One region of the Bradyrhizobium sp. USDA 372 genome, then DNA from elsewhere that is predicted to be linked to it. Evidence: riboswitches for the same ligand, from Rfam matches in the RefSeq annotation. Region 1 holds a riboswitch; each other region holds the start of a gene.
What was found. Region 1 has a riboswitch for cobalamin ahead of AB7M16_RS33400 (TonB-dependent receptor). Riboswitches for the same ligand answer to the same signal wherever they lie in the genome.

Region 1 (9,881 bases):
CCGGCCTGATCTCTTGATCTTTGGCGAGATGGGGATCGGCAACACCACGACGTCAGCCGCGATTGCTGCGAGCCTGCTCGGTGTGAGCGCCGAAGAGATCGCGGGCAGCGGCACCGGCGTCGATGCGGCCGGCCGCGTACACAAGGCGCGGGTGATCGATGCGGCGATCGCACGCCATCGCGTCGCCGGAGCCTCGGTCGAGACAATCCTGTGCGCGGTCGGCGGCCTCGAAATCGCGGCGATCTCGGGCGCGATCATCGCGGCCGCGCAACGCCGCATTCCCGTATTGATCGACGGCTTCATCGTCTCGGTGGCGGCGCTGGCGGCGGCGCGGCTCAATCCCTCCTGCCAGCCGTTCCTGTTGCCCTCGCATCAATCGGCGGAGCAAGGACATCGGCTGGTGTTGCGCGCGCTGAACGTGCAGCCGCTGATCAGCCTCGATCTCAGGCTCGGCGAGGGATCGGGCGCCGCCATTGCGCTGCCGCTGGTGCGCTCGGCCTGCGCACTTCACAACGGCATGGCGACCTTTGCGCAGGCCAATGTGCCGGACCGGTCTAGCTGATCCGCTGATTGACCGAGACGACGCGCCAGCCGCTGGCGAGCCGGTCGATCCGGGTCAGCGACAACGGATCGATCACGAAGCGCAACGCCGCTTCCGGTGCGAGATCGAGCGCGATGCAGAGCGCGGCGCGGATGGTGCCGGAATGGACGACCAGCGCCGCGGAGCCTGCGCCGATCCGCGACAGGCCGAGGCGGACGCGGGCGACCTGATCCGCAAAGCTTTCGCCGTTCGGCGGCCGTCCGCGCGCCGGATCGCGCCAGAACTGCCCGTAGATCTCGCCGCCGGTCGCGGCGAGCTCGTCATGCCGATGGCCGGTCCAATCGCCGAAATCCTGCTCGCGGAATTCGCTGACCAGCTCCGGTTCCAGCCCCAGCGCGCGCGCCGTCTCGACCGTGCGCCGCGACGGGCTGGCATAGCCGGCGACATCCGCGGGCAAGCGCTGCTTGAGAGCCGCCAATGCCGCGTGATCGCCGAGATCGGCCGGCGCATCGGCTGCATGGATCGTCCCGGCTACGCCCGCGACAACCGCGTGCCGTATCAACCAGAGGAAGGTCTCGCCTTCCATGCTCATCTCCAGGGAAGCTTGTGCGGTCGCCACGACGCCGCAACTGGGACATTGACTCTGTCTTGGTGGTAATCCTAGATGCTCGCGACGGTTTTCCCGAGAGGGAATGAAAAGGGAATGCGGTGCGGGGAAAATTGTCCCCAATGCCGCGGCTGCCCCCGCAACTGTGAGCGGTGAATCTTTCGTCACGAGCCACTGGGTCCTCGGTCCCGGGAAGGCGACGAAGAGGTCACGACCCGCGAGCCAGGAGACCTGCCGTCAGCCGTGGTCACACGCGAAGATGTCGGTCGGGGAGTACAGACATTCGGCTTCATCGGACGGCTGCAAGGCCAAAAGGTGAGACCTCGTTCGCTGTGACGTGCCACTGACGTCATACCGAGGTTTAGTACCGTGTCTTCCATCCGTATCGCACGACCGCGCCGCGTCCTGCTGGTTTCCGCCGCGTTCACGTCCTTCGCCGTTCTCGATCCGCCTGCCGCTCTGGCGCAGCAGGTCCGAGAGCCGCTGCCACCCGTCGAGGTGTCGCCCGCCCAGGCGCGCAAGCCGGCCAGACCGGCAGCAGGAGAGGCGGCGAGCGCGCGCCGCGCGGCAGCGCGCAGGCCGGCGGCGGTATCGGCAGCGCCAAAACCCGTGATGCCGGATTCGACGGCGCAAACGCCGCTCAACACCAATGCCGTTGCCGAAAGCGCCTCGCGGCTCGGCCTGACGGTGCGGCAGACGCCCGCGACCGTCGAGGTGATCTCGGCCGAAACCATGCGCGAGCAGGGCTATCGCACCGTGTCCGAGGTGGCGCAGGGCGCCGTCGGCGTCACCTCCGGCGACAACCCGGCCGAACCTTCCGCCTTCTCGATGCGCGGCTTCACCAACAGCCAGATCAACACGCTCTACAACGGCATCAAGATCGGTCCGCAGAACATGACGTCGCGGATCGTCGACACCGCCAATCTGGAGGCCGTGGAATTCATCAAAGGACCGGCCTCGCTGATCTCGGGCGAGGGTGCCGCCGGCGGCGCGATCAACTTCGTCACCAAGCAGCCGCACACGGGAGCGATCCGAAGCGAGGCGGACTTCTCGTACGACTCCCTGAATTCGTTCCGCGCGCATTACGGCTCGGGCGGCAGCACCAATGTGCAAGGGCTGGACTATCGCTTCGACATCAGCCGTTCCACGCTCAACGGCTTTGCCGACGACACCAACGTCAAGACGTTCGGCACGTCCGGCCAGCTCAATTACCGGGTCTCCGACAGCCTCAAGATCTGGGGTGCGGTCGAGTATCGCGAAGACCGCTCGAAGGCCTATTGGGGCGCGCCGCTGGTGCCGGTCGCCTTCAGCGGTTCGCATGCGACGACGGGGATCGTCTCCGGCAACTACGTCTCGAATTACAACGGTACCAATCTCGGTGCCGTCACCATCGACGACCGCACCTTCAACACCAATTACAACGTTCTCGATAACCGCAACGTGGCGCAGGAGGTGTGGCTGCGCGGCGGCTTCGAGCTGAAACTCGCGCCTGACCTCACGCTGAAAAGTCAGGCCTATGGCTATGGCGCCGAACGGACCTGGTTCAACAACGAGATCGAGGCATTCAACTCCACCACGAACCTGGTCGATCGCGAGCGCTTCTATGTCGCCCATAGCCAGCGGCTGGTCGGCAACATCACCGACCTGATCTGGGACACCAACATCGCAGGATTCGACAACCGGTTGGTCACGACGCTCTCGTCGAGCTATCTCGATTTCGTCAGGCCCGGCGCGGCAAACTTTCCCGGGGATTCCGTTTCGCTGGTCGATCCCAACCGCGGCTTCTACGGCCTGCTCACGACACAGCAGCAGACCGCGCGCATCGACAACGAGGCGTTGTCGTTCGAGGACCGTTTGAAGCTGACGCGCAGCTTCGCGCTGATCGGGGGCCTGCGTGTCGAGCACATCGGGCTTGACCGCAACTCGACCGACAAGAACGGCGTAGAGAAGGCGGGTTTTCCGTACACCAAAGACTGGGCGCCGGTGACGGGACGCATTGGCTACACCTGGGAGGCCGTGCCCGGCCTGACCTTCTTCAGCCAGTACGCCACCGGCGCCGACGTCGCAGCCAACAACATCTTCCTGCTGTTGCCGACCCAGCCACTGGACCTGACGACGTCGCGAACCTACGAGACCGGCGTCAAGCATCTGTTCTGGGACAATAGGGCGGAGTGGTCGTTCTCGGCCTACGACATCCTGCGCAAGAACGTCTATGCGGCGGCCGGCGGGCAGGCGCTCAATATCGCCGGGCGGCAGGAGTCCAAGGGCGTCGAGCTTGCCGCCTCGGTGCGGCCGATCGAGCCGCTTCGGTTGTGGGGCAACATCGCCTATGTCGATGCGCGCTATGCCGACTACAATTTCGTCGGTGGCTCGTTCTCCGGCAATACGCCGCCGAACGTACCGCGTATCGTGGCCAATGCCGGCGCATCGTACCGGTTCTTCACGCCCTGGCCTGTGGAGCTCGGCATCACCGGCCGTCATGTCGGCGACCGCTACAACACCGACGCGAACGTCGTGACGATGAAGGCCTACACCGTGGCCGACGTCTACGCCTTCGTCGATATCCCGAAGGCCGTCTTCAACGCGGTCGACCAGGCCCGCCTGACCTTCCGCGTCCGCAACATCACCGACAAGCGCTATGCGATCTGGGGCGATCCGTTCTATCCCGACCAGATCCTCCTGGGCGCGCCGCGCACCTACGAGGTCTCGGCCGCGTTCAAATGGTGAGGCGCTGAGCGCATGATGGGCGCGATCGTCGTCTCGCATCGCTGGCTCGGGATCGCGTTCTGCCTGCTGTTCGCGATGTGGTTCGCGAGCGGGATCGTGATGCACTTCGTCCCGTTTCCGTCGCTGACGGAAGCGGAGCGATTTGCCGGACTCGCGCCGCTAGATCATGACAAGACGATCTCGGTCGCGGACGCCGTTGCGGCGAGCGGAATCACCGACGGGACGCGTGTTCGGCTGATCCAGCGCAGTGATGGACCGGTCTACGTCGTCTCGGGCCCCGCAGGTTCGCGAGCGGTCCGCGCCTCCGATAGAGGAGACGCATCGGTGACGTCCGCCGATGTCGCGCTCACCATCGTGCAAGCCTATTCCCGTCAGCGCGGGCTCGACGCGCCTCGCGCGGCGATCGTCGCGCGGTCGGACTACGATCAATGGAGCGTGCCGAACGGTTTTGATCGCCATCGCCCCTTGTTTCGCGCCGCTCTCGGCGATGCCCCTGGAACGGAGGTCTACGTTTCGTCGCTGACTGGGGAGGTCGTCCTGGATACGACGCGCAGTGAGCGCGCGTGGAACTGGGCCGGCAGCGTGCTGCACTGGATCTATCCGACGGTTCTGCGCAGCAGCTGGGCGGTGTGGGATCGCGTGGTCTGGACGCTGTCGCTGCTGGCCCTGATTGCGGCATTGCTTGGCGCGGTGCTCGGAATCGTGCGGATCAGGTTTCGCAAAGGCCAATTCGGCTCGCCTTACCGTGGCTGGCATGCGCTGCACCACCTGATCGGCCTCGCGGCGACGCTGTTCGTGCTGAGCTGGATCTTCAGCGGCTGGCTCTCGATGGATCACGGCCGCCTGTTCTCGCGCGGGCAATTGACGCCGGCAGAGGCGGGCGTGGTCGATGCCGCCCCGGATTGGCGAGACGCTTCACCGCTCGATCTGCCGCCAATATCGCCGTCGGCGCGCGAGGTCGAATGGTTCGCCTTCGGCGGGAGGGTCTATCGGCGCGATCGGCTCGCCCTTGGCCATCAGACGTTGATCAGGGCAGGGGACGCGCCGCGCGACGGACAGGCGGCATACCTGGATACGCAGGAGATCGGGGATCTGACGGCGCGCCTTGGCGCCGGCTGTGCCGCACCGTTCCTGCTCGCCGGCAACGACGACTATCCGGCGCAATCCAGTGTTCCGGGGGCTCCTGTCTACCGCACGCCCTGCGGCGCTCTCTGGTTCGATATCGATGCCGCCAATGGCAAGGTACTGCAAAGACTGGACCCGTCGCGGCGGGTCTATCGCTGGCTCTACAGTGCGCTGCACACGCTTGATTTCCCGATTCTGCTGGCTCACGCGCGGCTGCGTGACGCTCTCATTGTCAGCCTCTGTACGCTCGGACTGATGTTCTCCATCACCGGCGTCGTCATCGGTTGGCGACGCTTGCGGGCGTCGCTGGCCTCCTGAGGCCGGTGATCTCCTCGCTTACTGACCGTACAATAAAGAGAGGCTGAGCCGACCTGCGTGCATAGCTCCTGGTCAGCCCTCTCTCCCGCACCGCAGATTGATCGCCTGCAAATTAGACAAATGGACTTGCGCGATCCGATTGCAGTGCAACGGGCGCTCCCATTTGTGTCGAAGAATCCAAGGGTGCGCTGCACATTTCTGGCTTCGTATGCTTCTGCTCTCTGCGCGAGCAGCGCTGCACCAAAACGTGCAGCCGATGGTGCGCCGCGCAATGCCGGCGGCTTGCTGGCTCGGTGGTTTGCGACAACTCCGACCCTATCCCGCGGCCATCGCTCTGTCGCACGCTCTCCCGTGATGGCATGACAGGGAATGACGATGAGCGTGCTCGCTTTGGCATTGGATGCGGCAATGGCCGGGAAGGACCTGGCGTCCGGTCCGGACGTCACGCGTAGCTGACTGTGCAGATGAGCTACTCCGACAATCACTGGGAGGTCGGCACCGATATCGGTGGCACCTTCACCGACATCATCGCCATCCGGCGCGATTCCGCGGAAGCGCGGATTGCAAAGGTGCCGTCGCGCCCCGACGCACCGGTTCAGGCGATGCTGGAGGCGATCGAGGCGGTGGGTCTGCGCAAGAGCGAGGTCAGGCGCTTCGTCCACGGCACCACGCGCGTGACCAACGCGATCGTCGAGAATCGGCTGCCGAAGGTGGCGCTGGTCGCGACCGAAGGCTTCGCCGACGTGCTCGAGATCGCCCGCTATCGCCGGCGCGATCTCTACCGGCTCGACATTCCGCCGAAATCGCCGCCTTTGGTGCCGCCTGAACGATGCTTCGGGCTCGCCGAGCGCCTCGATCATGAGGGGCGGGTGTTGAAGGCGCTCGAGGAAGCCGAGATCGAGCGCCTGGTGGCGTGGCTGAAAGAGACCGGCGTGCAGAGCGTCGCGGTTGCACTCCTTCACGCCTATGCCAATCCGGTGCATGAAAAGATGCTGGGCGAGCGGCTCAAGGACCTCGTCGCCCATGTCTCGCTCTCGCACGAGGTCAATCCCGAGGCACGCGAATATGAGCGGACCTCGGCGACCGTGTTCAACGCGGCCGCGATGCCGATCGCGGTGGAATATCTCAGCGAGCTGGAGCAGCGGCTGCCGATCGGGCCCGGCCTGCAGGTGTTTCACTCCGCCGGCGCCATGGTCCCGATTTCGGCGGTGAAGCGGCGTCCGCTGGTGATGGCGATGTCGGGGCCGGCGGCGGGCGTCTCGGCTTCGGTCAGCATCGCGCGCCAGCTCGGCTGCTCGCGGATGCTGACCTTCGACATGGGCGGCACCACGACGGACGTGTGCCTGATCGTCGACGGCCAGGCCGAAATGACCGACGGCCGCATGCTCGGCGACAAGCCGCTGCGCCAGCCGATGCTCGCGGTGCATTCGATCGGTGCGGGCGGCGGATCGATCGTGCGCAACGGTCCCGGCGGGCTGACGGTCGGGCCCGAGAGCGCCGGCTCCGAGCCGGGCCCGGCCTGCTATGGCCGTGGCGGCACGGAGCCCACCATCACCGATGCCAATGCCGTGCTCGGCTATCTCAATCCCGAGACCAAGCTTGGCGATCGCATCGGCATCGGCATCGAGAGCGCCAAGCGTGTCATTGCGCCAATTGCGCACGCACTCGGACTGAGCCTGACCGAAACGGCGCTCGGCATCATCAAGGTCGCGAACGCGACTATGGCCCGCGCGCTCCGCCGCGTCACGGTCGAGCGCGGCATCGACGGGCGCGACTGCACGCTGCTGGCCTTCGGCGGCGGCGGCCCGATGCATGCCGCGGGCCTTGCCGATCTCTACGGGATTGCAGAGGTCGTCGTGCCCAGTGCCTCGAGTGCGTTCTCGGCCCTGGGCTGCCTCACCGCCGATTTCAGCTTCCTGCAGCAGCAGACCCTTCGCGCTGCCCTCGACGGCATCGATCTCGCCGGCGTCTCGGAGCGGATCGAAACCCTGATTGCCGATGCCTCGGCGCCGCTTCTCGCCAACAATGTTGCAAGAGCGGAGATCCAGGTCGAGCTGGTGGCCTTGATGCGCTATGCGGCGCAGAATGACGCCATTCCGGTATCGTTCACGCTGCCGCTCGACGTTGTCAGGCTGAAGCAGGACTTTCTGACGCGGCATCACGAGCTGTTCGGCTATGCGACCGGTGAGCCCTGCGTCATCGAATCCGTGCGGGTGCAGGCCCGGCGCCCGTCGACAACCGTTGTCAGCCGGCCGGCGACAGCGGCGAGGGCGGTGTCTACGGGCACGCGCACCTGCTCGTTCGACGGCTTCCATGACATCGCAACCGCGATCGTCGACCGCGCCTCGCTCACCGAGACCATCAATGGTCCCGCCATCATCGAAGACGCCTGGTCGACCGTGGTGGTGCCGCCGGGCTGGCAGGCGAGGCCCGATCCATCAGGCAATCTGTTCCTGAGGCGGAGGGCGGCATGAAGCTCGATCCCTTCGTCGTCGAGGTCATCAGGCACGGGCTCTCGGCCGCGGCCGAGGAGATGAGCCTCGTCATGACGCGCTCGGCGCGCTCGCCGCTGTTGCGCGAAGCCGGCGACCTGTCGTCGGCGATCACCGACGGCTACGGCGGCCTGGTCGGACAGGGCCGCGACATTCCGATCCATCTCGGCGCGATGGCCTACACCATCCCCGAACTCCTGAAGGTGATGCCGCGCGATGGCCTGAACGACGGCGACGTCGTCATCTACAATATCGGCGCGCTCGGCGGCAATCATCTCAATGACGTCAAGGTCGTGCGGCCCGTCTTCTTCGACGGCGAGATCGTGGCTTTCGCGGTCAGCCTCGCCCATTGGCCTGACATCGGCGGCACCTGGCCCGGCAGTTATTTCGCCAAGGCGGTCGACACGTTCCAGGAGGCGATGCGGATTCCGCCGGTGCTGATCGCGACTGCTGCCGGCCTCAACACGCCGATCGTGCAGCTGCTCAAAGCCAACGTTCGCGATGCCGAATCCTGCGAGGGCGACTTGCTCGCCCAGATCGCGGCGACCAAGGCTGGCGAGAAGCGCATCGTCGAGCTCTGCCGCGAGCATGGCAAGGCGGTCTTCATGGCGGCGCAGTCGCGCCTGCACGATCTCTCCGAAATCGAGATGCGGGAAGCGCTGCGCGACTTGCCGGATGGCGTCTACGAGGGTGAGGATTATCTCGACGACGGCAGCGCAAACAATGCGCCGGCGCGGATCCATGTGAAGATCACCATTCGCGGGAATGGAGCGACCTTCGATCTCTCCGGAAGCTGCGATCGGGTCTCCAATTTCTGCAACACGACGCCGTTCATGGCGCGCTCGGCGGTGGCCTATGCCGCGCGCATCATGAGCGGACGCGACATGCAGCAGAACGCCGGCGCGCTGCGGCCGCTGACCATCATCACGCGCCCGGGCTCGATCCTCGAGCCCGGCTGGACCGCCTCGGTTGCCGCCGGCAATCACGAGACCTCCATGCGCATCGTCGATGCGATTTTCCGCGCCATGCAGGACACCATTCCCGAGCGCCTGTCGGCGGGCGGGGCGACCACCGCCGGCGTGCTATTCTTCGCCGAGCCGCGGCCGAACGGGTCGTGGAAGATGCTGTACGAGGTCCATGGCGGCGGCGAAGGCGCGCGGCACGATCGAGCCGGTACCTCCGCCACCCGGGTGCATCTGTCCAACACCTCGAACACGCCGGTCGAGGTGATCGAGGCGAATTACGCGATCCGGCTGGAGCAGCAGGCCATCCGCCGGAATTCCGGCGGCGCGGGCGCGCATCGCGGTGGGGACGGCTCCGTCCGCACCTACCGCATCCTGGCGCCATCGATGCACCTGACCACCTGCATCGAACGCATGGTGATGGCGCCTTGGGGCATGCAGGGCGGCTATCCCGGCAAGGCCTGCCGCATCTCGCTGGTCCGGCAGGGCCGAAACGTCACGATCGACGGCAAGTCGAACCTCGTATTGCAGCAAGGCGATCTCGTCACGATCGAGATGTGCGGTGGCGGCGGCTACGGCGCCGCGACAGCGAAGTGAGGCATTGGCCATGAGCAGATTGTTGCGAACCGGGCTGAACGCGGGCGAGGCCGCACCGATGGCCGTGGTCGGCGGCGAGGGCGTCTACTTTCACCTTGCGGACGGCCGCAAGCTGATCGACGGCAGCAACACCGGCGGCGGTCTCGGCCACCGCCATCCCGCAATGGTGGAGGCGGTCCGCCGCGCGGCGGATACGCCCGTCGTCAACGAAGGGTGGACCTGGGTTGGCCGCGAGCAGGCCGCCGACGATCTGATGGCCACCGCCTTCAAGGGCGAAGAGGATTGGGTCGGCGCGGTGCGCTTCTGCATCAGCGGCAGCGAGGCCAACGACATGGCGCTGTCGCTGTGCCAGGCGCTGACGCAGCGCTCCGCGCTGGCAACGCGCGAGCGCGCCTATCACGGCATCACCGGCCTGTCCCGCAGCATGACGGTGCAGCCGCAATGGCACGGCGGCCTCGCGGTGCACGCCGGCGGCTCAAAATTGCCGGCACCGATGGCACCGGTGCGGATTC
Region 2 (9,881 bases), 1.7 Mb from region 1:
CGAGCGTCTGCGGCACGTAGCGACCGCTCGAGCTCAACCACTCCCGGACGGACCAGCCTTTTGACCCGCATCAATGCTGCGGCGGCTGCGTCCTAATAGAAGTGATCTTCTAGTAAGGTCAGACGCATGGCGGAAAGAACGACTTGAGCCTATGATGCCTTCATGTCCGGCTACCAGCGATCACTTTTTAGGACTCCTTCCGGGCGCAGCCGAGCCGCGGGTCAATGACCTGCACATGATAAGTTGCGCCGCTTGCGATGGCGTCTACTTTATCGACCTGCGGACAAGCCCGATTATGGGCTCGGAGCGAAGCTACGTCCATCCTAATGGTGTCAACCGAATTCTTCGCGCTCTCGCTGGAGCGCGTGCTACGCGCGCGAGAGCGCGGCTGAGGTCGCCTGCACACCCACGCGATGACGCTGCAGAACACGGAGATGTCTCACCAACAAGAGACGTGACATGACAGAAAGCCGGACCATTTACCCCGCTCCGGGCCGGATTGCCGGAGCTGCAGACCAGTTTAGTTCGTGCAGAACAGTTACAAATACCAACAGCCGAGGTATTGAGCTGACCCAGATCGATTTGACGGAAGCTCAGGCCTTGTTTCCCGGCAGAAATCCAAATATTTCGGTTCGCGAGCGGATCGTGTTCCGTACCAACGATGCCACGGCCGATTGCCCTCTGCCGCGGGCTCACGCCATAGAGACCGCGCGCCGTCCGGTCGAGTCGGGCAGAGCCTGTTCGCGCGGAAGCCAAGCGATGTTCGTAATGTTCACAAGGTTGTCTGCATTTGTCAGCTGGCAGCGATGAACTTCGTCCAGGATCCAGTGGCGATTCGATCTGGGAGCGGCTCGAAATCACGCCGCCCTTCGATCAGGATCTGGAGATTGCCGTGATCGAGGGCAATTCAATTCACCGGGTGATCTTTCCTTGTCGCCGGGTGTTCGGCGGATGGATCAACGCGAATACCGGAGAGCACGTCGCCGTGCAGCCGACGCATTGGCGTATCTGGCCCGGATAGCGGCGGCGATCCTGCAAAATAGATTGGCGTGAGTTGAGGCAGGAACTGGCTTCGGCGTCCTCTCGTCGGACACTATGTAGAGTTCATCGCATGAGAGCGCCTGACGGGAAACATGTCCGAGCGGGACCGATTATGGTGGGGGCGTGCGGTGACCGTCCGGCATCACTCCTCGCATTGCTGTCGCAACCGTTCCTAATGTACTCGCGAGCGACACACCTCTGTGTAGATTCTGAATCTCAAACCAACGATCGCTTACCACGTCATAATGAGCTACGATAAACGTGTCGATATGAGTCCATATTTTCGGCGAATGTTCTCACCTTGATGAACCGTCGGCTATTCTCTCTCGGCCAAGTAGCGCGACGCGTCTGCGTCGTTCCTCCGGGTGCACCTCGTTCGGACCACCAAGCCGGGCTAGGCATTTTTGTTGGCCCAAGGCTTGCTCGAGATTGTGGAGAACGCAAATGAGCACAAGCGAATTCGCTTGGTCGAGAACAGACCCGAGCGCGGGATCAATGGTTTTGCGGATCGGATGCTGCACGCAGTTCGCGGGCGGTAACGACCATGTTGGTTAGGGCAGGCCGAACCTCCTCCCAATTGCGAGTTTTTAGGCCGCAGTCCGGATTGACCCAGAGCTGCGATTCCTGCAAACGCGTCCGAGCCAGCACCATCAGCTCCTTCATTTCGCCCACCTCCGGAACGCGTGGAGAGTGGATGTCGTACACGCCCGGTCCGATTTGATTTGGATATTCGTACTTGCTGAATGCGTCCAGTAGCTCCATTTTCGACCGCGACGTTTCGATCGAAATGACATCCGCATCCATTGCAGCGATTGCACCGATGATGTCGTTAAACTCCGAGTAGCACATGTGTGTATGGATTTGCGTTTGATCGGCAACGCCCGATGAGCAAATGCGGAAGCAATCTCCCGCCCAATCGAGATATGCCTTCCACGCCGATCGGCGCAATGGCAATCCTTCCCGGAGTGCAGCTTCGTCGATCTGGATCATGGCTGCACCGGCATTCTCGAGATCGCGGACTTCGTCGCGGATCGCGAGCGCAAGCTGGCGGCAGACCTCGCTTCTAGGAATGTCATCGCGAACAAACGACCAGTTCAGGATCGTGACCGGTCCGGTCAAGATCGCCTTCATTGGCTTGCTAGTTAGTGATTGCGCGTAGCGCCACCAGTCCACAGTGATCGGCTTCGACCGCACTACATCGCCAAACAGGATCGGAGGCCTGACGCAGCGCGAACCATAAGACTGTACCCATCCATTCCTGGTAAATAGGAAGCCGGCGAGTTGCTCGCCAAAGTACTGCACCATGTCATTGCGCTCAAATTCGCCGTGCACGAGGACGTCAAGACCGATGTCCTCCTGCCAACGTACGGCGCGGGCTATCTCTTCCTTGATAAACTCGTCGTATTGTTCGTCGCTCATCGCACCTCGCGCATGCGCCGCACGAGCATTTCGGACTTCTGTGGTCTGCGGAAACGATCCGATTGTCGTGGTGGGAAACGTTGGTAGTCCAAAGCGTTCCCTTTGGATCTCGGAACGACGGACAAATGGGCTGGCGCGCCGGCGCATTGTCTGGTCGATCGCCCTCATCCTCACAGCGACATTGGTATCATGGATCTTGGGCGAAGTCCGCCGGGCAGTCGCAGCGCATTCCGAATCGGCGAGAGCGAGCTCGACATTCTGGTCGCCAGCGAGTGCTCGCGCCAGGATCGCAAGCTCACGCATCTTCTGAACCGAGAAAGCAAGCCAGCTCTTGACGTCGGACGTGAGCCCGGTCTCGAGTTCAACGTCCACTGGCACATGAAGCAGCGAGCAGGATGGGGCGAGCTGTACACGGTGCTTGCCGAGCTTCGCAATCGCGGGCTCCATCCGCTGACGGAGCGACGACAAGTTCGACCGCCATACATTCCGGCCGTCGATGACCCCGAGCGACATGACGAGGTCACTTCGGCCGACAGCGATGACCTGATCCAACAACTCTGGCGCTCGGACCAGATCGAGGTGCAGACCGGAAACCGGGAGGCTCAATGCGGTATCCAGATTGTGGCCTAGCTCGCCGAAATAGCTGGCAACCATGATTTTGATAGCCGGTCCCTCCTTTGCGAACCGGTTATAGGCATGTAGCAATGATTTTCGCGCCGCCTCATCCAGATCAAGGGCCAGGCAGGGCTCGTCAAATTGAACCCAACTTGCCCCTCGTTCGGCCAATTCATGCAGAACCTCGATATAGACCGGTATTAGATCATCGAGTAGGGAGAGGGGCTGGAACGCGCTATCGGCACTCTTGCCGAGCTTTAGGAATGTGATCGGCCCGATCAGGACAGGGCGGGTCTGAAAGCCAAGAGCCTTTGCTTCCTCATACTCTTCAATGGGTTTGCGAGAGCAAAGTCTGAACGCTTGTCCCTTGTAAAACTCGGGAACCATGTAATGGTAGTTGGTGTCAAACCACTTAGTCATTTCCTGCGCGGGTGCGCCAGACCTCCGCGGCCCCAGACCGCAACTCGCATCCTGGTCGTCGCATTGTGATCCGCGAGCCATGGCGAAGTACGTCTTGAGGGAAACGTATTCTCGTTTCGAGGCGTAGATCTCCGGGATAGCACCAACCATGACACTTGTATCGAGCACCTGATCATACAGCGAGAAGTCATTCGACGGAATGATCGTAACGCCGAGAGACTTCTGACGGGCCCAGTTCGCTGCGCGCAGACCGGATGCGTCCTCGAGCAATTGCTGTTCGCTGATCTTTCCCGCCCAGTAGCTTTCAAGAGCGAATTTGAGCTCACGCCTTGGACCGATGCGTGGCGTACCGAGCGTAGCAACCGGAAGAGAGAGAAGAGACATAGTGTAAACCCCTGTTGGGGACAGAGGCCATGGCGGACGCAGGCAGAGGAAGTCGCGCGCGCGACGGCTGCTTGGCGCACCACCGAGACACCCCGCCCGTGGACCAATCTATCGTCGGGGCAGGTCTCCTGGCTCGCTGGTCGTCGCTGCTGTCCGGCCTTCCCGAAGCCGTGCGGGCTTCAGTGACATCGTTGGACAGTAGCTCGCAGCTCACAGTTGCGGGGGCAGCGCCGGCATTTGGACCGGCTTCCCTCTTAGCTCCGGATCAAGCGGGATTCGGAGAACCTCGACGAGTTCGATTATCGGCAGGAGGACTCTTCCGTCAACCTCTCAGATTTTGTGGCACGCTAATCTGAGACATCTAGTAGGCGAATGACCGTGCATCTCTATGATTCTCTAAACAGAGCTGTCGCAATCAGAGATGTCCTTGTCTCAGATGTGGGAGTGAGACTCGGAGCTGCCTTGAGGCGACGCCGCCCGCCCCATCAATGAAAGGGACAAAACCAGCCCGCGCGGCGGCGATTACCGCCGTTTCGAGCAGAATGCATTCGATGCGGCTTCCGACTTCCAGCGGTTCGCCCAGCACATCCGCTGGCCAGCTATTTTCTCGACTAGAGGATCCCCATTGAACACGTCAAGGCAGGCGGCGCAATCTAGCCACATACGCGGCGAGCAGGTTGATTTTCGTGCCAGCCAGACTTCAAAGTTCGTCGATTAAGTCGGCTTCGTATCGCCAGCCATCATGTAGGCCGAACGCCGACGGGCAACTATAGCGAACCACACGGTTCAATGACGGCAAACGCACTCCCGATTCTCATCAGGCACTTGGCATCGAGCTACGGCCGATACACTGAATGGAAACATCGAACCGTGCGCAGGTCGGAAAGTGGACAAGAGGGACATAAAACCCATGCAAATCTCTGCCTGCTGCCTGGCACGAAGAATGCAAGCCCCTCGACATGCCCAGTCTCTTCTGCTTGGGGTTGTCCAGCTCAGCCAATTGACGCTGTCGCTGGCTAGGGAAGTTAGGGGCGCGTGACATAGAGGGGAGCGCCTGCCCGCGTGGGACAGCCGCGGGTGCCCCGTCGCGTCTCCGTAAACTTCTTGCGCTCGCTCATAGCAGGTTCAAGGTTACCGCTTTGAAAGATGTATGGATGAAACGCGATAGGCGGAGGATTATGAAGAGAATGTCGGGAAGACCCGCGCTATGGCTTCGCCTGGGCGGACTTTTAATCTGCCTAGGCTGGCCGGCTGCCATGAGCAACACTATTCGCGCCAGCGACAACCCCCTTGTCGAAAGACTTAAGTCAACTTGGCGAGCGCAAGATGGTGAGACGATAGAACAAATCATCTCGAATGTCTCGAAGGTGGCACAGTTCGTCCCTCAGATGTGGGGGGTCGCTGAACTCGGCGAAAGCGACCATGTTTTCGTTTCGTGGACCAGGCACCGAGACAACAAATCAGACGAACAGTACGCGATCACCTGGAAAGTCGCGCTCGACGGTACGACTGAGCTTGCGTCAACCTATGCGAAGCCGATGGAATTGGGCTGGCGTGCCCTAGCGCTCTCGTTGATCGCCAAAGAAGTCGCAGATGGTGAAAGGGACGCAAACCTTAGCTTTCTGCATGATCCAAGTAACTTCAACTTTGTGACTACGCCGCAAGGCCGGCTCGGCGATCTTCTGCGGCAGGGCCGATGCACTATCATTGAACCTGTTGGGGTAGACTACTTACCCAAGCAGAATGACAAGCCGAACGAGAAAGGCGATCTATGGCGCATTCTGCTCTTGGTGAATTGCGATATCCAAGGACCACGTTATTTTACACACAACGGGGTCATCACTTTTGAGAAGAGCGAAGGCCAAGATTGGGAGCCACAATCCTCTTTTGCCAAGCGCATCGCGAAATTTCCTCCGGGCTCCTGGTTCCAACGAACCGAGCCAAAGGAAGAGCAAGACTCAGGAGAGCGAAGGCCTTAGCAGACGGTCGCGCAGAGCAACACCGCACCGCAGCTGCCGCACGGTCGAACGCCTCGTACTAACTGCAAGAGACACGCGCTCTGCAGTTGCGTTGTTTAACGGCTCCGCAACAGTCCGCCTGCCTTTCTCGCAGCAGTTCGGCCCGTCGTACGGAAGGTCGAGCAGCACGATTGCGTTTTTCCGCCAGGTGTCGAGCTCAGTGGCGCGTACTAGTTTGCGAGATGTGGTTTGCCCGCCTGCACTCCACCCTGTTAGAGTACACCAACTGCGGGGGAACCAGCTCTCATGCATTCTTCACTAGAGCCCTTGGAGATGCCTCCGGCCAAGCCGATTCGGGGTGCGCGCCGCGCATCGTGTAATTGCGCGGCATACGCAGGAGCGTGAGCTTAGCGACTTTGAGCCGGCACTAGGGACCGATGCTGAGACGAAACAGGAAGTTACAGGGTAGCAACCCCGGGCATACCCGCTGAGCGCCTGCCAATTTCCGAGTGCGCAGGGCGGGAAGCTCCGGAGCAGTACGCAAGAACGTCGATTACCGCACTGACTCAGCCGTAGATTTCCTCGCACTCATTCGTCTGCACGTCATAGACCCGGATTTTAAGCATGGGAAACCGCCTTTTTAATTCTGCTCCACCTGCGGTGGCACCGTCTTTGGTTGCGAATTCGGCTCTGAGTTGGCCATCTACTTCAAGCGCGTAAGATGAGACCGGTACTTCCCGAACGACTGCGACCATGTCATTCCCATTATGTAGTGATGTGCTTTAGAATGATGTAGCTTGAGTCGGCTAAACCGCACCAGAGCTATTCACCCGAAGTACGCGATGGGCAAACACGTATTGTGGACTTAAACCTCACACGAATTGCATGGCACTCGCGATTGTCCGAACACGTGGGCAGCTTGCCCACGCCTGGTGCATCCACGGCAAAGCCCGCGGCTCAATATCGCAGCCTTTTCAATTCCTGGAGAAAACGGGCACTGATGCCAGCGCTCCTGGGTAAGTCACTTGAGATCGCGGGGAACCGTCACTACCGAAGAGCGGCGGCCCGTAGCGCCTGAGCCATAAACAGTTCAATTCTTGTACACACGTCTGGGCAGTAGCACTAACGACTATGGTGCCGCGCGGAGGAGCCAAATGCCATAATGCGATTGGTATCAACGATCATCTCGTCTGGCGTAACAAGGAACGGATTTGCGCGGTTTGCTCGAACTAAGAAACCTTCATTTACGCGGCGAGCGTTGAGGCTGAACTCCATCACGTCTTTGTCTAAACCGGTCAGAGCGAGCCAGAGCAGATCCTTTTTGAGCATCTTTTTCGTGACAAGACTTTGGGGCGCATTTCCTCGCCCTCGTCGGAACTGTCCGGTTTGCCGATGGAAGTCGTCACCAACAATGGCAAGGTTGCTCCTCAACGCCTGACTCCGCCGCAAGCACCGACGCCTCATAGCCGCTCAATTTTTGCAAGGAGGGAGCACAGCGTTCCAAGGCTCGGGCTTGTCCAGCATCCCGAGTTCGGCGCCACGCGATGAGAATCTCCTCCTTACGTCCAGAGGGTACAGCACGCTCGCGGTGAGAGAGCCGCCGATGCTCGAAGGATACCGCCGCACGCACACGGGAAGAAATCTCTTGATCCTTACGCAGCGTCAGGTCGTAGGTTCGAACTCACGCGAAGCTCTCATAAGGCACACATCGAAGCCGGCGGAATGGACATCTGCGGTCGAGCAATCGAATGTATCGGCACCGTATCGTGCGCGTGAACATGGACCAGGAGCGAAAGGTTATTGTCGGGATGAAGCACCGCGGAATTATGTTCGCATTGATCGCTCTCATCACATCTCCGGTTTCCGCCGCGACACTCAGCGGTGCTCCGCGCATCCTCGACGGAAATACGATCCAGATCGAGAAAACCACCGTTCGGCTCTCAGGCATCGAAGCTCCTGAGACCGATCAGATTTGCCTCGACGCACAGGGCCAAAAATGGGCCTGCGGCGTAGCTGTTCGCGACGAGCTCATCAAGCATTCGAATGGACGAACGTGGGATTGTCATACCGGAAGAGTCGATGAGTATCGGCGAGCCCTCGGCAGCTGCTTCATCGAAGGCGAGGATATAAACGCCTGGATGGTACGCTCGGGCTTGGCACTATCGGCTTTTGCATCTCACCATACATACGTTGTTTATGAGTTGGTGGCCAGCACAGCCCATGCGGGGCTGTGGTCCGGCGCGTTCATCGCGCCCTGGGACTGGCGTCGCCGCAATAGGAGCACGATTATCGTGGGCGCGACGTCGGTTCCGGTCGACGCTCAGGAAGTCCTGCTTGGATCCGTCTTGCTATTGGAACCGCCGTCCCCCGAGTGCCCGATAAAAGGCACAGTCGAGCGCAGAGGCGAGCGCATTTATTACCTGCCAGGGCAACCCGGTTACGAACAAATCGACATGACGAAGAAGCGCGGCCAACGCTGGCTTTGCAGCGAAGCGGAAGCCGAAGCCACCGGGTGGCGTAAGGCCGTGCCATGAGGCGACACATGCAAGCAGCCCATTCTCAAGACATATACCATTTAGCCAAGCACGTGCGTTCGCGGCGGTCACTGTTGCTGTTTGCTGCTTCGACAGTTTTCCTGCGGTTCGGCAATAAGATTGTCGACGCGAAGGAAGCAAAAGGCCCGCCCAAGCCAAACAACGTACTCTCGCCAGATGCTGCCCTGAATCGGCTGCTGAACGGGAACGATCGTTATGTCCAGGGCGCACCACGAATCGACGATTTCAGGCGCGAGCGGCTGGTCTTGGTTGAGGGACAAAATCCATATGCGGCGGTTCTGAGCTGCGCCGACTCCCGTGTGGTCCCCGAACTTGTCTTCGACAGCGGACTAGGTGATCTGTTTGTCTGCCGCGTCGCCGGCAACTTCGCTAACGATGATACGCTCGCCAGTATGGAATACGCGGTTGCCATACTCAACACGCCGCTGATCCTCGTACTTGGCCACGATCATTGCGGTGCGATAGACGCCACGATCAAGTCGCTCCATGAAGATAAGCGGCCGCCGGGGCACATTTCATCCCTGGTCGCTGCACTTTCTCCTGCAGTGAAAGCAACTGGCGACCAAGCCGGCGACGCGTTCGCCCAAGCAACCCGACAAAATGTGATTGACAACGTCAACAAATTTAAATCGACGGGCCCGATTCTGAACGCCGCAGTCGAGCAGAACCGCCTGAAGGTCGTCGGGGGCGTGTATCGGATCGGCACCGGCAAGGTCGAGATTGTCAGCTGATGCCAGCACTTTCACACTCCGGCAAATCGTCTGCCGCCTAATACAGCGCATCTGTTCCGCGCAGTTTTGTTGGTCCATCGTCTACAACAAACACACCGGATACTATCCGCTCCACAATTGTCCTCGCTTCAGGACTCCTTAGATATGCGCGGCCTCTTAATTCTTCTCTTGTTATACGCACTCATGTTGGCAACGCGTGGCCAGCATCCAGAAACCCACATAGCGCGTCCGGCAGCATTCATTCCTCCTGGTTGAGCCGCCAACCCAATGGAGGTGGTTCAGGCAGCAGATCGCAATGCGAAGAATTGCAAGCTCTGCACTCCAGAGCACGCGACGATCCCGAGAGCTTCTCAGCTCTGAGCGGGCAAGGCATCCGCGGTCCTGCTTTTGTAACCGAGCTCAGCCAGGGCCGAGGATCAACAGAACAATCAGCATGACTCTTCGGCCTAGGGCTGAAGGCGACATGCTACCCGCATCAGTACCGGACGGCCTTCCTGCACCAGCCATTTGGGAGACCGCGACCGTCGGAAAGCCAGCGTCGCATCAATCATTCGTTAGATCGTCTCGTTCGCGTCCTCGATGACGAGCTCCACACGAGAAGAAACTCGAAGCTCACAAAGTGGCGTCCCCTGTACACGGAGGCTGGTCGGTTCTAAGCCGCGGCGAGACTTAGAGAATGTTTCTAGTTCTACCTGCACAGGTTACGTCGGTGCGTCAGCCATGTTTCAACCGCGCGCACCGCCTCTACAGGCCTGAAA
Region 3 (9,881 bases), 1.9 Mb from region 1:
AAGTGTAGACAGGAGCCATGCGGGGTGCGGGAATGAGCCTCGAAAGGTGGATGTGCGCGGAGACCTGTGTTCCCTAGTCACGAAGGCAGCATGAGCATCGTCGTTATGCGAGACGATGCCGCTCCGTCGGGGTCGATGGCCGCATCACGCATGGAAGGCAATCATCGGAACATGAGAGGCCCGACCAGCTCCGGAAGGCCGGGCGGAGCGCGCACGCAAGCGCCGCAACAATCGCGGAGCGCTAGCGGCGCATCTGCCGCGGATCGAGGTCGTCGTCGACATCAACGACAAGACCTGTCCGTGCTGCAGGGGCGACCTGCACCAGATCGGCGAGGACAGGAGCGAGCGGCTGGACATGGTGCCGGCCCAGTTCCGCGTTGTCGTCACCCGGCGTCCCAAATACGCCAGTCGCGCTTGCGAGGATGGCGTCCTGCAGGCCGAGGCTCCGGCCCGGCTGATCGAGGGCGGACCGCCGACGGAGGCAACCGTCGCCCAGGTTCTGGTGTCCAAATATGCCGATCATCTGCCGCTCTACCGGCAGGCCCAGATCTATGCCCGACAGGGCATCGCTCTCGATCGATCGACACTGGCGGACTGGGTGGGGCATGCCGCCTTCCATCTGCGCCCGCTGCATGAGCGCCTTCTCACGGTGCTTCGCGCGAGGTCCAAGCTGTTCGCCGACGAGACGACGGTGCCGGTGCTCGATCCCGGTCGAGGGCGCACCAAGACCGGCCAGCTCTGGGCCCATGCCGCCGACGACAGGCCCTGGCGCGGCCCCGATCCGCCCGGCATCGCCTATGTCTATGCACCCGACCGCAAGGCCGAGCGGCTGTTCAGCCATCTTGCCGGCTTCAAGGGCGTCGTGCAGGTCGATGGCTACAACGCCTACCCAAAGCTTGCCGAACGTGGCGAGGTCGAGCTCGCCTTCTGCTGGGTGCACATGCGGCGCAACTTCTACGAACTCGCGAGAGCCGGCCCCGCGCCGATCGCAAGCGAGGCGCTGAAGCACATTGCAGCATTCTATGCGATCGAGAAGGAGATCCGCGGTCGCAGCGCGGAGGAACGTCGCCTCGTGCGGCAGCAGAAGAGCCGACCACTGGCCGATGCCTTCGAGGTATGGCTGCGCGCTAAGCTGGCTCTCATCAGCCAGAAGATCAAGCTCGCCGAGGCCATCCGCTACGCCCTCTCGCGCTGGCAAGGACTGACGCGCTTCATCGATGACGGCCGCATCGAACTCGACAACAACACCGTCGAACGATCAATCCGTAGCATCAAGCTCAGTCGCAAGAACGCGCTGTTTGCCGGATCCGACGGCGGTGCCGAACACTGGGCTGTCGTCGCGTCCCTGGTCGAGACTTGCAAGCTCAACGACCACGATCCGCTCGCGTATCTCACCGACGTCCTGACCAGGATCGTCAACGGGCATCCCAACCGCGAGATCGACCAGCTACTGCCCTGCGCCTACCGCGCTCAAGCCCTCCAAGCCGTGGCCTGAGAACGACGCTTACGGAAAGGGTGACGATTTCAATCGTCCATTGGCCCAGATCAGCAATGGCATCGAGCAACTTTGGACCACGATAGACACGATCGGCGAAGATGTGACGCAGGTTGGGAACAGGCGACCAATGATCCGCAACAGCGGGACTGCAAATCCGCTTGGGCCTCCACTTTCCGTGGTCTTCACGCTTTGACTGTCGATAACTCCGGCCGTTGGAGTGGGTTTGCGTCCTTGCCGTTCGCGCATGCGCCGGACCAGAGTGTCATTGATCGCGCCCCACAAGCCAGAACCGCGCCACTTATAAAAATGGTACTGAACAGTCGAGCACGGCGGGAAATCCTTCGGCAGCGCTCGCCATTGGTAGCCGCTGGCTCCAATGTAGAGAATCGCATTCATGATCACGCGCAGACTGATCTTGCGGGGACGACCGCGTCGAGATCGCGCTGGCATCAACGGCTCGATCAATTCCCATTCCGCGTCCGTCATGTCGCTTGCATAACCAAGTCCATCGCGCCGATATTGTGCGCGGGTGATTTCAGTCCAACACATGTTGTTCTCCCTCGGGTCTTCGCAAACACGAAGGAATCACAACGAACTAAATCACTCAACTTTCTTTTTTGGTCAGGCTCTATGGCACAGCTTACGTCGCGGGAGAGATTCGTGGCGCGGCCCTGTGGCTGCATCCCAACGGGCAGCAAGATGAGGAGGCGTTGGATGCAATCATGGTCTATCCCTGCGCCCGGAGATCACGGAGGATATGGCACACTTGCGGCGGAGAATGGCCGAACATCATCCCCACGAGCCACATTGGTATCTGCCACTCATTCCCGTCGGTCCGAACTGGGTCGGAAAAGGGCTTGGTACGTTGCTGACGAAATACGCCCTTCAACGATGCGATGAGGACGGCATTGCTGCCAACCTCGAAAGCTCGAACCCTGAAAACATTCCCTTTTACCAACGTCACGGCTTCAAGGTCGTTGGTGAGATACAACACGGTTCCTCGCCGCCGCTCACGCCAATGTTGCGAACGGCTTCATTCCGACACAGCAAAGCCACGCCGCCTTATCGGCTCCGTCACCCAGATTCAAGCATAGCTCCGCCTCATCCCGTTAGGATTGATTGGCAATAACCTGACATGACCGCGTTCGGTTGAGGACGGCTTATGTTCGAGGCCAGACAACTGAGCACGTGCGGCGGCTCGCCCGGCCTGCGAAGGGGTCAAATCCACTAAGCGTGGGACATTGCCACGGGCGGCTGCATCGATTGCGGTCGCGCTCCAGACAATTTTGATCTAAGGGCCACAGAAAGCGATGAATGGCGAGACGCGTATGGCAACCGAAACCCGATCCGGCCCAACTCAATTCGCGGACCGCGAACCGATCGATGCCAACATTCAGGATGTCCATGGTGCTGCTCCCCTGTTGCAGAATTTGCGAGGCCGCGGCTTGAGCACATCTTTGCCGATCGGATCTATCGCGGCAAACAGCTCGTCAAGCACTCTCCCACTGGGGGCCGTGGACGATCGAGATCGTCGAGCGACCGCCCCGCGTCCAAGGCTTCCACTCCCGCCCAGGCGCAGGGCCGTCGAGCGCACCTTTGCACGGCTCGGCAGATGTCCGCGCCTCTGCAAAGACTTCGAAGGTTCCGCCCCCGCCGAGCTCGCTTGGCTGCTCGTCGGCCATCTCAGGCTCCTAACTCGCCGATTGGCCAGTCCTTGAGACGCTATGCTTTTTGAGTGAGGCCCTTCAGGACAGGCGCTCGGCGAATTTCGAACCTCGACCTCGGGGCTGCACCAACTCGTTAACTTTACGGTTCCGTCTTGACGAGTCCCGTAGCTGCGCATATATGTGGTGCCGTCACGGTATTCTATACCCATATATTGTAGAATGGAAGCTAGAAGGGAACCCAATGCGTCGGCAGCGGCCATTGCGATAGCGCCGGGAAGGCCGACAGCCGCAGCGACCCGCTAGCCAGGAGATCTGCCGCGACAGAAACACATGTCCTCGGGCCGGGTGCCCCGGTGGATCGCTTGCTGCAGGGGACATTTGCCCGGTCTCCTCGCAAATCGTCCGCACGGTCCCGGCCCCAAATATCGCGGGGGTGCCGGTGTCGCCGTCTTACAACTTCGATCAGTATGGTCATCTCATTGAGCTGCCGAGTGTGCGGCAACCCCGGGCGCAGGCAAAGCCTACCAAGCCTGAGCCGTGTCTTGTGCGGCCCCCAGCATCGCCGGCTCCCCTGCCGAAGCCCCTGGCGCCATCGCCCACGCCGTCTGACATCACCCTCGATTGGTCGCGGGACGACCTGGTGACGTCGTTCGGTAAGTTGACGCTGACCGACCGTTATCTGCTTCCCGGCGAAGGCATCCAGGACATGTTCGCCCGAGTGTCTTGCGCCTTCGCGGACGATGTTGCGCATGCCCAACGTCTATATGATGCGATGTCTCGGCTGTGGTTCATGCCGGCCACACCGGTGCTCTCCAATGGCGGCACCACGCGCGGCCTTCCGATCTCGTGCTTCCTTAACTCAGTGCCGGACTCGCTCGAAGGCATCGTCGGCACCTGGAACGAGAACGTCTGGCTTGCTTCCAACGGCGGCGGCATCGGCACCTACTGGGGCAATGTTCGCTCGATCGGCGAGGAGGCGAGGGGCGGCGTGACCTCGGGCATCATCCCGTTCATCCACGTCATGGACGGCCTCACCCTGGCGATCAGCCAGGGCTCGTTGCGGCGCGGCTCGGCGGCGGTCTATCTCGATATCCACCATCCCGAGATCGAGGAGTTCCTCGAGATCCGCAAGGCGTCTGGCGACTTCAACCGCAAGAGCCTCAACCTGCATCACGGCATCAACGTCACCGACGAGTTCATGCGTGCCGTAGGTGCCGGCACCGCAGTCGCTCTGCGCAGCCCGAACACTAACAAGGTTGTCCGCGAGATCGATGCCCGCCAGCTGTGGCAACGCATCCTTGAGAACCGGCTGCAAACCGGCGAGCCTTATCTCTTGTTCATCGACACCGTGAACCGCGCGCTCCCCAAGCACCAGCGCGAGCTAGGCCTCAAGGTCTCGACCTCCAACCTGTGCAGCGAGATTACCCTGCCGACCGGCATCGATCATCGCGGCGAGGAGCGCACAGCGGTGTGCTGCCTGTCGTCGCTCAACCTCGAGACCTGGGACCAGTGGAATAAGGAGCCCGGCTTCATCGAGGACGTCATGTGCTTCCTAGACAACGTGCTCACCCATTTCATCACGGTGGCGCCGGACGGAATGAAGCGTGCCCGCTACGCCGCCCTGCGCGAGCGCTCCGTTGGCCTCGGCGTCATGGGCTTCCACTCGTTTCTCCAGGCCAAGGGCATTCCAATGGAGGGTGCCGTGGCCAAGTCATTCAATCTGAACATCTTCCGAAAACTTCGTCGCGATGCCGATGCGGCATCCGTGGCGCTCGCTCGCGAGCGTGGCCCGTGCCCGGATGCCCTGGAACGCGGCGTGATGGCGCGCTTCAGCCACAAGATCGCGATTGCGCCGACCGCCTCGATCAGCATCATCTGCGGCGGCACCAGCGCCTGCACCGAGCCGATTCCGGCCAACATCTACATCCACAAGACGCTATCCGGCGCCATCTCGGTGCGCAATCCGCACCTCGCCAAGGTGCTGGCCGCGAAAGGCGCCGACACCTCGGCGACCTGGCAGTCGATCATCGCGCACGAGGGGTCGGTCGCCCATCTCGACGTCCTGTCGGAGCACGAGAAAGCGATCTTTCGCACCGCCTTCGAGATCGACCAGCGCTGGATCGTCGAGCTTGCCGCCGACCGCGCCGCGTTGATTTGCCAGAGCCAGTCGATCAACCTCTATCTGCCGGCCGACGTCGATAAGTGGGACCTCCACATGCTGCACTGGACAGCGTGGAAGCGTGGGGTGAAGAGCCTCTACTACTGTCGATCAAAGTCGATCTCGCGCGCGGCGTTCGCCGGCAAGATTGCCGAGGATGCAACGCCGACGCAGCAGCGGGGGCGGCAGCGCACCGACTATGAGGAGTGCCTCGCATGTCAGTGATCGATCTGTCGCGCCTCGATCCGCGCACGTTGATCGGCAAGGGGCGCGTCGGGCTCCTTGACACGACCGGCAGCTATGACGTCGATCGCTATGCCTGGGCTTACGAGTTCTGGAAGCGCCAGCAGCAGACCCACTGGATGGGCGAGGAGGTGCCGCTCGGCACCGACCTCAGGGACTGGGCGTCGGATCGCGTCACGGCCAGCGAGCGTGCGCTGCTTACCCAGATTTTCCGCTTTTTCACTCAATCGGACATCGAAGTCGGCGACAACTATTTCAAGCGGTACATTCCGATCTTCCAGCCACTCACCGTCCAGATGATGATGGCCGCTTTCACTAACATGGAGACGGTTCATATCGATGCCTATGCCCTGCTGCTCAAGACGCTCGGTATGCCCAAGACCGAGTTCGAGGCATTCCGCGGCTATGCGCAGATGCGCGCCAAGGCGGACTACATGCATGAGTTCGGCGTCGACAGCGTGGCGGATGTCGCCCGCACCCTGGCGATGTTCGGCGCCTTCACCGAAGGCATGGCCTTGTTCGCCAGCTTCGCCATGCTGCTGAACTTCCCACGCCACAACAAGATGAACGGCATGGGACAGATCGTAAGCTGGTCAGTGCGCGACGAGAGTCTCCACTGCGAGGGCATCATCAAGCTATTTCACGAATGGCACCGCGAAACCGGCGCGGTGACGCGCTCCGTCCGCGACGACATTGTCGACGTCGCCAAGACCATGGTGAAGCTGGAGGAGAACTTCGTCGAGCTCGCCTTCGGCCTTGGCAAGATCGAGGGCATGCTGCCCGAGCATATCCACGCCTACGTCCGCTACGTCGCCGACTGGCGACTGACCCAACTCCGGATTGCCCCGGTCTTCGGCTTCTTCGAGGCGAAGGAGGGCGGGTTCACCCAGCTCAAGGCGCATCCGCTGCCGTGGCTCGTCGAGATTCTCAATGGCGTCGAGCACGCCAATTTCTTCGAGCAGCGCGCCACGGAGTACTCCAAGGCGGCGAGCCGCGGCAGCTGGGACGGCGAAGACGGGGTGTGGGCGACTTTCGGCCGTATCTAGCCCATCTTATTCATGCTAGCGTTGGCCTTGAGCGCCTGCCGACGCGGGTGCGCGCATGTCACGCAATGCTAACGGCGCAGACGCTGTTTTCTGCACTAATCCCAATTCTCCGGTGCCACGATCGCCAAGAGACTACATGCAGCGTGCGGTATGAAGGCATGACTTCATGGGACCTGTTGGTGTTGACTTTGCAATAGAGAGCCCATTTTGAACGCGTGCCGCCCGATACCCGAAGAACAAAAGCAGCGTCACATGACTGACCGATCCGAGTGCTGGGCTACAGGAGCAAACGCTATGCCAAACCAGCCAGCTTGCCGGCCACCCTTCTCGACGTTTCGGTCCCGCGCTGCGATTCAGCGCTTTACCAAGGACCGTGTCGTACCGGCCTGGCATTTGCAGAGCAAAGAACGCCTCCGGTTTGATGTAATCGTCCGCGTTCCATATGATTGAAGCTGTCGCCGAGCGTCTTGAGGGGGCGCCGCGACAGCTTCGCCGGCGCTGGTCGGACGAGTTCACGCGCAAGTTGTGGCAGAGGCGCAGGAGCCTGGCGCGAGTGTATCGGGGATCGCCCATCTCTTCGTCTGGCGTCGCGATGCTCGGGCGAACGAACCTACCTTCGCGGCCTTCGAGTCGCGAAGTCGCGGTGGCGTGCATGTCAGAGGCAGTGATCGAGATTGCCTCCATTGGCGAGGTGATCGTGCGCGCCGGCGTGGACGCCGACGAGGCGCAGCTGCAGCGGGTGATCCGGGCGGTCCGTTCGGCATGATCCCCTCCGGCGTGAAGGTGTTCCTGGCCAGCCATCCAGTTGACTTCCGCAAGGGTACCGATGGCCTTGTTGCGCTGGTGCGCGATGCCGGCTCAGATCCGTTCGACGGGGCGCTTTATGTGTTCCGGGCGAAAAGGGCTGACCGAATCAAGATCGTATGGTGGCATAGCTCTGGCGTGTGCCTCTATTTGAAACGCCTTGAAAAAGCGAAGTTCTGCTGGCCGCGGAATCGGGCATCATCGGATACAGATAAATCCGCGCAGTTGATGGCCCTGGTGGACGGGATGGATGGGGAAGCGGGTCCGGGCTGTGGCGGTCACGCCGGCGGTAAGCGCTGCGACGAAGTGAATCAACGCCTGAAAGGACGAGAGAACCGGAGCAATAGGTGCTCTGGTCGGGGCAATGCCCCCGCCCGATCTCGACCTCCCGAATGACGTAGAGATGCTAAAGGCCATGGTGCTTGCCATGGCCAAAAAAGCGGCGCCTGCGATGCAATGGAGAGCGAGATCGACGATCTCAAGGCGCGCAACGCCGATGCGCGCATCGCGCGGCTGACGCAGATCCTAAAGGCCTTTGACCGCCCCCGGTTCGACCGACGATCGGAAAAGCTCGGCTCGGCGAGTATCGATGACGAACAGCAGGCTTTTGCCTTCGAGGAGATCGAGACCGGCATTGCTGCGATCAGGACACAGGTCAATAAGGGCCGCGAGCGGGGCGGGTGGCAAACGCGCACCTCGTCGGCGCAAGGGCTTTGCATCGCATCTGGAACGGATCGGGGTTGTCATCGAGCCGGAAGCGTTAGCTGAGCATGCCGGCAAGCAGAAGGTGCTCATCGGCGAGGACGTGTCGAAGCGTCTGGATGTGGAGCCGGCGAAGTTCCCCGTCATCGTCACACGCCGTCCCAAGTATGCCTTCAAGAACGAGGACAGCGTGATCCAGGCGCCGGGCCCAGATCGCCGTCTCCAGTACGTCGATGGCCAACCGCTCTACCGGCAGGAAGCCATCTATGCCCGCGATCAGGTCGAACTTGACAGCCAGCTGGTGGCGCAATGGATGGGCAAGCTCGGCTTCAAGCTGGAGATCGTGGCCGACTACATCTTCAGCGAGGTAAAAAAGGCCGGACGGATCTGTGCCGACGAGACCACCTTGCCGACGCTCGCTCCGGCTCCGGATCGACGAAGACGACCTGCTTATGGGGCTATGCCCGAGATGATGGAACCTTTGCTGGCAGCGCCCCCCGATCGTGGCGTATCGCTTCGAAGACAGCCGCTCCGGCGAACGTGCGGCCCGGCATCTCAATGGTTATCGCGGCATCCCTGCAGGCTGGTGGATACGCCGCCTATACCAAGTTGGCGCGACCCGATCGCGGAATGATCGGCATCACCTTGGCCGGCTGCTGGTCACACAGCAGGCCCCAAGTTCTATGAGCTGCATGCTGCAGGAAGCTCGAAAGTGGCAACGACGACAGTCGAACGGATGGCAAAGCTCTGGCAGGTTGAGAAGACCGTGCGCGGCCAAAGCCCCGACGCACGCGTTGCCGCGCGCCAGCAAGCCTCCGGGGCGGTCGTCGCAGGTCTCTTCGATCTCTGGCAGCACACCTTGCGGCGGATCTCCGGGAAATCAAAGCTGGCCGAGGCAATCCGCTATGCCGTCTCACGTGGCTCCCTCTTCGAACGCTTCCTCACCGACGGCCACATTGAGCTGGACTCCAACATCGTCGAGCGCGCCATCACGCCACAGACAATTACAAGAAAAATAGCCTCTTCGCGGGCAGCGGCGGCGGCGGACAACCTGGGGGACCATCGCAACACTGCTGCATAGGGCGAGAATGAACAACGTCGATCCGTTCGCTTGGCTCGTCCTAAACACTTCACCGTATCACCAATGGCTGGCCGAGTAGCGAAATCGACGCGCTCATGCCATGGAACCATGCCGCGTGACGGCCGCAGCTTGCCGCTTACACCCCGACGGCTGCAATTGAACATTGAACTTGCATCGAAGCATATCACACATTTCTACAGCTAGAAGAAGGTTGGACTGTCACGAAGGCTTGGCCGGCATGTGCGAGCCGATCCGCGCCCAGCAATCGGCCGAGCGACGGAGGCGATGGGCTTGTCGCTTCACGATGGCGCGCCAGTCAGACCTGCGCAGATGCGTGGGCAAAAGCCTTGCGATGGGACATTCGCCGGAGCAGATCGCCGGCGGCTGGTGCTGAAGCATGGTCGCGCCATCATCAGCCATGAGTCAATCTATCGTTTCATCTAACGTCGGACGGCCCAGAACGATTACTGGTACCCCTGCTGCCACGTCACAAGAAAATACGAGGGCACCCCCGGCAGAGACCTGGATAAAACTTAGGGCAAGGTCACCAGGACTTCTAACTGGATAAGTTGAGGCAAACTCATTCCTCATTCTGTTAGCCTGAATTGATCTCCCGACAAGACACCGATGGCCTGGAGTCTAGAGTCATACTCCTCGCACGTGCCGAGCAGAGTATCCGCGA

Region 2: linked by a shared signal. The riboswitch ahead of metE (5-methyltetrahydropteroyltriglutamate--homocysteine S-methyltransferase) and the one ahead of AB7M16_RS33400 (TonB-dependent receptor) in region 1 are both predicted to bind cobalamin.
Region 3: linked by a shared signal. The riboswitch ahead of AB7M16_RS24725 (ribonucleoside-diphosphate reductase subunit alpha) and the one ahead of AB7M16_RS33400 (TonB-dependent receptor) in region 1 are both predicted to bind cobalamin.

What each region holds. Positions count from the first base shown of each region.
Region 1 covers NZ_JBRJHR010000001.1:7,171,896-7,181,776, forward strand. The annotation lists gene cobT (nicotinate-nucleotide--dimethylbenzimidazole phosphoribosyltransferase) at 1-562, shown strand, start outside; gene AB7M16_RS33395 (histidine phosphatase family protein) at 555-1,127, opposite strand; cobalamin riboswitch at 1,199-1,401, shown strand; gene AB7M16_RS33400 (TonB-dependent receptor) at 1,518-3,875, shown strand; gene AB7M16_RS33405 (PepSY domain-containing protein) at 3,888-5,318, shown strand; gene AB7M16_RS33410 (hydantoinase/oxoprolinase family protein) at 5,783-7,792, shown strand; gene AB7M16_RS33415 (hydantoinase B/oxoprolinase family protein) at 7,789-9,369, shown strand; gene AB7M16_RS33420 (aminotransferase class III-fold pyridoxal phosphate-dependent enzyme) at 9,380-9,881, shown strand, end outside.
Region 2 covers NZ_JBRJHR010000001.1:5,490,620-5,500,500, reverse strand. The annotation lists gene AB7M16_RS25705 (hypothetical protein) at 791-1,021, shown strand; gene metE (5-methyltetrahydropteroyltriglutamate--homocysteine S-methyltransferase) at 1,534-3,879, opposite strand; cobalamin riboswitch at 3,981-4,183, opposite strand; gene AB7M16_RS25695 (nodulate formation efficiency C protein) at 5,136-5,858, shown strand; gene AB7M16_RS25690 (hypothetical protein) at 6,960-7,268, opposite strand; gene AB7M16_RS25685 (thermonuclease family protein) at 7,586-8,371, shown strand; gene AB7M16_RS25680 (carbonic anhydrase) at 8,380-9,123, shown strand.
Region 3 covers NZ_JBRJHR010000001.1:5,259,318-5,269,198, forward strand. The annotation lists partial or broken gene tnpC (IS66 family transposase) at 191-1,495, shown strand; partial or broken gene AB7M16_RS24710 (transposase) at 1,509-2,047, opposite strand; gene AB7M16_RS24715 (GNAT family N-acetyltransferase) at 2,277-2,627, shown strand; partial or broken gene AB7M16_RS24720 (transposase) at 2,884-3,216, shown strand; cobalamin riboswitch at 3,341-3,499, shown strand; gene AB7M16_RS24725 (ribonucleoside-diphosphate reductase subunit alpha) at 3,806-5,548, shown strand; gene AB7M16_RS24730 (ribonucleotide-diphosphate reductase subunit beta) at 5,539-6,612, shown strand; gene tnpB (IS66 family insertion sequence element accessory protein TnpB) at 7,375-7,812, shown strand; partial or broken gene tnpC (IS66 family transposase) at 7,781-9,318, shown strand; gene AB7M16_RS24745 (acetoacetate decarboxylase family protein) at 9,845-9,881, opposite strand, start outside.